Regions from separate parts of the Veillonella sp. 27098_8_77 genome, predicted to be linked through region 2. Evidence: riboswitches for the same ligand, from Rfam matches in the RefSeq annotation. Region 2 holds a riboswitch; the other holds the start of a gene.

Region 1 (3,426 bases), on a different contig from region 2:
AAAGGTTTCATAATAGTCCTCCTTTTAATTAGGGCACGAACGATATCTTAACTAGTATCGTTCTTGTGAAAGCGATTCGATGCACCTGCATCGGTATTTCATTGATATGAATTATCATTCTTTGCATATTGTACTATCTATATAGATAAACGTCAATATATGACCAACATTTATTACAGAATATCAATATATTCGCTATTCAAAGCCTTATTCATGCTACGAACAGCACAGAATTTACCACACATACTACAAGTTTCACTATGCCCCTCCTCTGGAGCTCGGCTTTCACGAATATTGCGAGCACGTTGAGGATCAAGTGCACACGCATATTGCGCCTCCCAATCTAGTACGCGTCTAGCATCAGCCATCGCATCATCCTTATCACGGGCACCTGGTATGCCACGTGCTATATCCGCTGCATGGGCTGCTATTTTGAAAGCCATAATACCTTCTTTCACATCGTCTGCATTAGGCAATGCCAAATGCTCTGCCGGCGTTACATAACAAAGAAAGGACGCCCCATGCATGCCCGCCACAGCACCACCAATGGCAGCTGTTATATGATCATAGCCAGGTGCAATATCTGTCACCAATGGGCCTAACACATAAAACGGAGCTCCGCCACATAGCGTTTCCTCAATTTCCATATTCGCTTGAATTTGGTTAAGTGGCACATGACCTGGGCCTTCAATAATCACTTGCACACCTTTAGCTCGAGCGCGTTTAGTCAATTCACCAAGTCGTACCAGTTCTTCAATTTGACATACATCCGTAGCATCTGCTAAACAGCCTGGTCGACAAGCATCACCCAAAGAAATAGTTACATCATACTCACGGCAAATATCTAAAATATCATCAAAATGTTCATAGAATGGGTTTTCCTTGCCCGTCATGCTCATCCATGCAAAGATAAGACTACCACCACGGCTAACGATGTTGAGTCTACGTTTATGCTTTTTAATTTGCTCAATAGTTTGACGCGTAATACCACAATGTAAGGTTACAAAGTCCACCCCATCCTCTGCATGGAGACGGATAGTATCTAAGAAATCCTCAGCAGTAAGTTCTGCCAAATCCCGTTGATGATGTATAACGCTGTCATATACTGGTACAGTACCAATCATGGCTTTACATTCGCTAGTTAATTTTCGTCTAAAAATACGTGTATCACCATGAGTAGATAAATCCATAATCGATTCAGCACCAAGTTGAATCGCCCAATTTACCTTTTCTATTTCACTATCATAATCGGTAACGTCTCTGGATGTGCCAAGATTCACATTTATTTTCGTGCGCAATGCTTTACCGATGCCCTCTGGATCGATACAAGTATGATTCTTATTACAGGGAATAACAACTTGTCCTAAAGCAACTAGCGCTCGCAATTGCTCTACATCCATGCGTTCCTTTTCTGCTACAATTTTCATCGCATCCGTAACAAAGCCTTTTTGTGCGGCTTCCAATTGAGTGTAAAACATAATATGTCCTCCTATTGAATAAAACCTTTTAGCTTTGTACACAAGAAAAAGGGTATCGATATAATATGATCGATACCCTTGAATGGTTTTGCGTGCTTCCTACGCGGGCATGATCCCGATCAGGTCAAAGGTCAGGTGCTAACAGCCCTTTCTCAGCCTATCTCATAGGCTCCCTTGCATACTCTGCTATGTAATTGTGTATAGCATATCACTATTTAACTAATATTTCAATCTATACCTCTATTACAAATCATTAGCTACTTCAATCTGACATTGACGCATAGTTAATAATGCTGCTTCATGGCTTTCCTCAGTAACTCCTGCACAGCAATTAGGATCTACATGAATAGGAACCTCTGGCAAGCCAGCTTTCAACAATATGGCATTCGACACAACGCACACATCTGTGCAAACACCGACTAAGGTTATGCTTTCAATAGGCTCTGCTGTATTCATCCCTTGTAAACGCGTAACTAATTCAGAGGATCCAAAATTAGGTTTATCAATGATAAAGTACGGATGGATGGTATTGCGCTTTTCTGCGGCCGTGATGAGGCTCTCCATAATTTGCCAACCAATCGTGTCTTTCACACAATGCACAACCGGTAAATGCCGACCTTCTTGGCTTTCAAGATAATTAGTATCGTGAGTATCCCGTGTAAAAATAATAGGACCATCAAAGGATGCGATTTTTTGACGTACATTATCCACAATGGCCTGCGCCTGCGGAGAACCAAGAGATCCATCCACAAAATCATGTTGCATATCAATTACGACTAAAACGTTCATGTTCTATCCCTCCACAACGACATGGTGCACCCGATTCGGCGTGTTATGCGCAATGCGACCCGCTGCAGCAGCCGCCACGGCACCAACTAAATCATCAAGAAATGTATTACAGTGACTATCAACCTTGCTATCAAGATTTTTAATAATACCCGGTTTTACCTTATCAACATAGCCATAGTTCGTAAATCCAATGGATCCGTATAAATTCACAATGGATAACGCGAGAATTTCATCAATACCAAACAATGCCTCATCTCGAGTCATGATACTTTGTAGTGGATCAGATAATTTCTTCTGCTCTGCCAATCTATCCAATTCTATGCCCGTAATGATGGCATTTTGTGTTTCTCGTTTTTCAAGTACGGCCTGTACACTCTCTATGCACTCGTCCATCGTCAAATCAGGAATATACGGCTGTTGAATCATCATCACAATATCTGCAATATCCTGAACGGTAATGCCTCGCTCATTTAATAAATTATACGTACACGCCTTTAATTCCTCCTGAGATATCATAATTGCTCCTCAAAATTATACAAATTTACGTAACACATTATACCTTGATTATAGCACGAAAAAATCCCCACCGACGTTCTATCGGTAGGGATTCCATGATTAGATTTTCTTAACCATTTCAGATTTTAATGCCATTGCACCAAAGCCATCGATTTTGCAATCGATATCGTGGCCATCGCTCGCATCAGAAATGAGGCGAATGTTTTTAACACGCGTACCTTGTTTCAATACGCCAGCGCCTTTTACTTTGAGGTCTTTTACAACAACAACGGTATCGCCATCAGCTAATTCATTGCCGTTAGCATCGCGGATGATACCGGCTTCTGCTGCAGCCGCAGCATCGGCAGCTGTCCATTCATGACCACACATAGGGCAGATGTACATATGACCATCTTCGTATGTGTATTCGTCGCCACATTTAGGGCAGTTAGGTAAATTTGCCATTTAGATCTCCTTTTTTACTACATAATGAAAGTATTATATCATATAAACAGACCTATTCTCTAATTCAGTTTAGTGCTTGTGCATCCTAAAGTTGTACGAAATTAATCTGTATTTCCCAATATTCAAATTACGCTATATACTAATAACGAAAGAGCCATTAACGTGAGTTAGGTTCATCTCCGTCTTTTGAGGGAGGTGG
Region 2 (3,426 bases):
TTGCTACTACAGGACAGTTAATAAGACGCGCTAGACGATATGCGATAATGGCACTGTCCGCTACCTGCGCCCCATCAACCCCCTTACCTAACGGAGAGTTGTCATCCTTATTATCGGAACTTAGCGCATCATAAACAGCTTTAACTTCGCTTTGATTGCCTCGTAATAACGAAATGTCACCAGTCTTAATTAAGTCTAAAACCACCGACAATCGGTAAGCTCCTGCATGACAGCCCACAGGATCAAGAATAATTGGTACATCATATTCCTTCGCTAGCTTAATAGCTTCTTTATAGTAGCTAACCTTCTCAGGTGTAAGTGTCCCAATATTGATGAGCAGTGCTGATGCATATACAATAAGGTCTTTCAAATCTTCACTACATTCACTCATGATGGGCGATGCTCCAATGGCTAGTAGTCCATTAGCTGTAAAGGTTCGCACCACATCGTTGGTAATACAAATAACGAGGGGATTTTTCTTCCACAATGTGTCTAATATATTGAATTCAGGGCTAATTTGATTATCCATATATGGGTTCATAGCATCATCTCCTCTCATCGCTTCTCAAAAGTTCATCCATCGTTTCAGGCCCATTGGATAGCAAACCATAGGCCATATGATTAACAGGGCCACAACCATGCCCTAGAGCAGGATTATGCTTGATAGCTAATGCAATATAGTCCTTCGCAATACCGATGGCATCCATCACATCACGCCCTTTGGCAAGTTCCGCCGTAATAACTGCAGAGAAGGTACAACCCGTACCATGTGTGTGCACTGTATCATATTTAGGGCTCGTCCAGGTACGAACGCTACCATCTTTTGTGAAAGCATAATCCGTTGCATCCTCCCCAATGTGCCCGCCTTTAATAATTACCACTTGAGGACCTAATTCCTGTAAGATACGATTAGCCGCCGTTGTTATGTCGCTTTCACAATCAATAGACATGTCCGCTAATACCTCAGCCTCACTACGATTAGGGGTGATAACTGTGGCTGTAGGAATGAGTTTAGATTTTAAGAACTCAACAGCCTTATCTGATACAAGTCGATCACCACTAGTAGCAATCATAACAGGATCCATTACGTACGGAATATCCTTGCTTACATAAGGATAGATAAGATCCATCATTTCTGGTAAGGCAATCATGCCAGTCTTAACGGCTTGTGGCATAATATCTGAGTACACATCGTGTAACTGTTTCTCTATACTCTCTAAAGATAAATGTTCCACGTGGTGAACGCCCGTTGTATTTTGAGCCACTACAGATGTAACCACAGCCATGCCATATACGTGACGGCTTTGGAAGGATTTTAAATCAGCCATAATGCCAGCGCCACCGCTTGGGTCAGTACCAGCAATTGTCAATGCAGTATATAATTTCATAATACCTCCAAACATATAAAAACAAGACCACTCCAAATGGAATGGTCTCGTAATAGTTTAGTATTATGTTTCACTCCACTTTCCTACGCCAGTATTATCCGGATCAGGTCTAGGGTTTTGAATGGTCAATCTCAGCAAAAGCACCCCTAGTGGCAATATATTTTTATACTCTAGTTATAACATCAATATACAATCTATGCAACAGAATATTTGACGATTTCCTACACACCTCGTATAATGAAAGCCATAACGGGGTGCTCACAAGAGTGGGCTGAGAGTAAGCTAATGCTTTAACCCATAACCTGATTTGGATAATGCCAACGTAGGGAACATAGAGGATTAATAGCCGAGTTCCTGTGAACTCGGCTTTTTCTATGACTTCCTGGCAAGGAGGACGTATGAAAGACACACACATTACACAACCACAATTTGCCATGATATGGTTCGGTGCCGCTCTATCAATAGCGGAAATCATGACCGGTACCTATCTAGCCCCATTAGGACTTACCCAAGGTCTATATGCCATCATACTGGGACATATCATCGGTGGTATATTGCTCTTTGGGGCAGGACTCATCGGGGGGCGCTTGCGACAAGGTAGTATGAATACTACAGCCTTTAGCTTTGGCCCCCTAGGGGCTAAGGGCTTTGCCATTTTAAATATGCTACAGCTCATCGGTTGGACGAGTATCATGATCTACGATGCTATGCTTGCGTTACAAGAGCTAGCGCCCCTATCCCCTATGATTTGGACCACAGCCATAGGGGCTCTTGTTATTCTGTGGCTTTTCATTGGCCTCCACAATACGGGATATATTCAAGCCATCGTATCTATTCTATTGCTAGGTCTCACTATCTACATGGGCGCTCACATGATATCTCAATGGCCTAGTGAAAGTAGCCTTCTCACTAGTGGAGGCATGAGTTTCATTGCCGCTCTTGAATTATCTATTGCCATGCCTCTGTCTTGGTTACCTCTCATTAGTGATTACACCCGAGAAAGTAAAAAACCTTTCTCCGCATCACTGACAAGTGCTACAGTCTACACGGTAACAAGTATTGTTATGTATACCTTAGGTCTCAGCGCGGCTATCTTTGGTGGTGGCGACTCCATCATTACCATCATGATGAACGCAGGCCTCGGTCTTGCGGGACTCATCGTTATTATCTTCTCTACCGTAACGACAACCTTTATGGACGCTTACTCAGCGGGCGTGTCTAGTACGACTATCTATAACAGTGCCTCTAGTAAAGGCGTAGCCGTCATCGTTACAATTATCGGCACCATAGCAGCTATCCTATATCCAATGGATGATATTACAGATTTCCTATATCTCATTGGCTCCGTCTTTACACCGATGATTGCCATCCTATTGGCAGACTACTTTGTAAATCATCAACAGGTACAAACTACATCTGCCTATTTAGTGCGAGGTCTCATCTGGGCCCTATCTGTAGGTGTGTATCACTATATGTTACATAGTGAAAGCACTATAGGTGCTACACTCCCAGCATTTACTATAGCATTCCTCATTACAGTCATCGTTGGATTCATAAGTAAAACTGTGAACTCATCTGTCAAAATAAAAGAACACTAACACAAAAATACCTTCATAAGCGAGTATGCTTATGAAGGTATTTTACCTATTAAGGTATAATGATTTGCCCATTTTCACAGGTCCAATGTCTATCTCCTACAGCTTCTGCTTCACTTTCATCATGGGTTACCCATACGCATGGCACGTTCCATTCGCGAATGATAGAAACAAGATCCTCACGCACTTGTTTACGAAGGTTCCAATCGAGAGCAGATAGGGGCTCATCAAGAAGCAATATAGTTGGTTTTGAATAGAGTGCACGACCTAAGGCAACACGTTGTTGCTCACCGCCAGATAAGCTACCAGCCTTAGTCTTGCGGTATTTTTCTAAACCTAAACGGTTTAATAAAGAATCACACATATCAGGTGTGCCTCGTTTACTATATGTAATATTATGCTCTACGGATAAATGAGGGAATACTATATTGCCTTGTGGCATA

Evidence for each region. Region 2 has a riboswitch for thiamine pyrophosphate ahead of cytX (putative hydroxymethylpyrimidine transporter CytX). Riboswitches for the same ligand answer to the same signal wherever they lie in the genome.
Region 1: it holds a riboswitch for thiamine pyrophosphate, as region 2 does, so the genes downstream of both, thiC (phosphomethylpyrimidine synthase ThiC) here and cytX (putative hydroxymethylpyrimidine transporter CytX) in region 2, are expected to answer to the same signal.

Annotation. Positions count from the first base shown of each region.
Region 1 is NZ_JAPVXW010000004.1:84,017-87,442, reverse strand. It holds gene O3617_RS03845 (superoxide dismutase) at 1-11, opposite strand, end outside; gene thiC (phosphomethylpyrimidine synthase ThiC) at 174-1,478, opposite strand; TPP riboswitch at 1,558-1,664, opposite strand; gene O3617_RS03835 (cysteine hydrolase family protein) at 1,722-2,267, opposite strand; gene O3617_RS03830 (phosphatidylglycerophosphatase A) at 2,271-2,783, opposite strand; gene O3617_RS03825 (zinc ribbon domain-containing protein YjdM) at 2,883-3,227, opposite strand.
Region 2 is NZ_JAPVXW010000021.1:12,433-15,858, reverse strand. It holds gene thiM (hydroxyethylthiazole kinase) at 1-541, opposite strand, end outside; gene thiD (bifunctional hydroxymethylpyrimidine kinase/phosphomethylpyrimidine kinase) at 546-1,388, opposite strand; TPP riboswitch at 1,452-1,546, opposite strand; TPP riboswitch at 1,629-1,734, shown strand; gene cytX (putative hydroxymethylpyrimidine transporter CytX) at 1,787-2,986, shown strand; gene O3617_RS09265 (ATP-binding cassette domain-containing protein) at 3,036-3,426, opposite strand, start outside.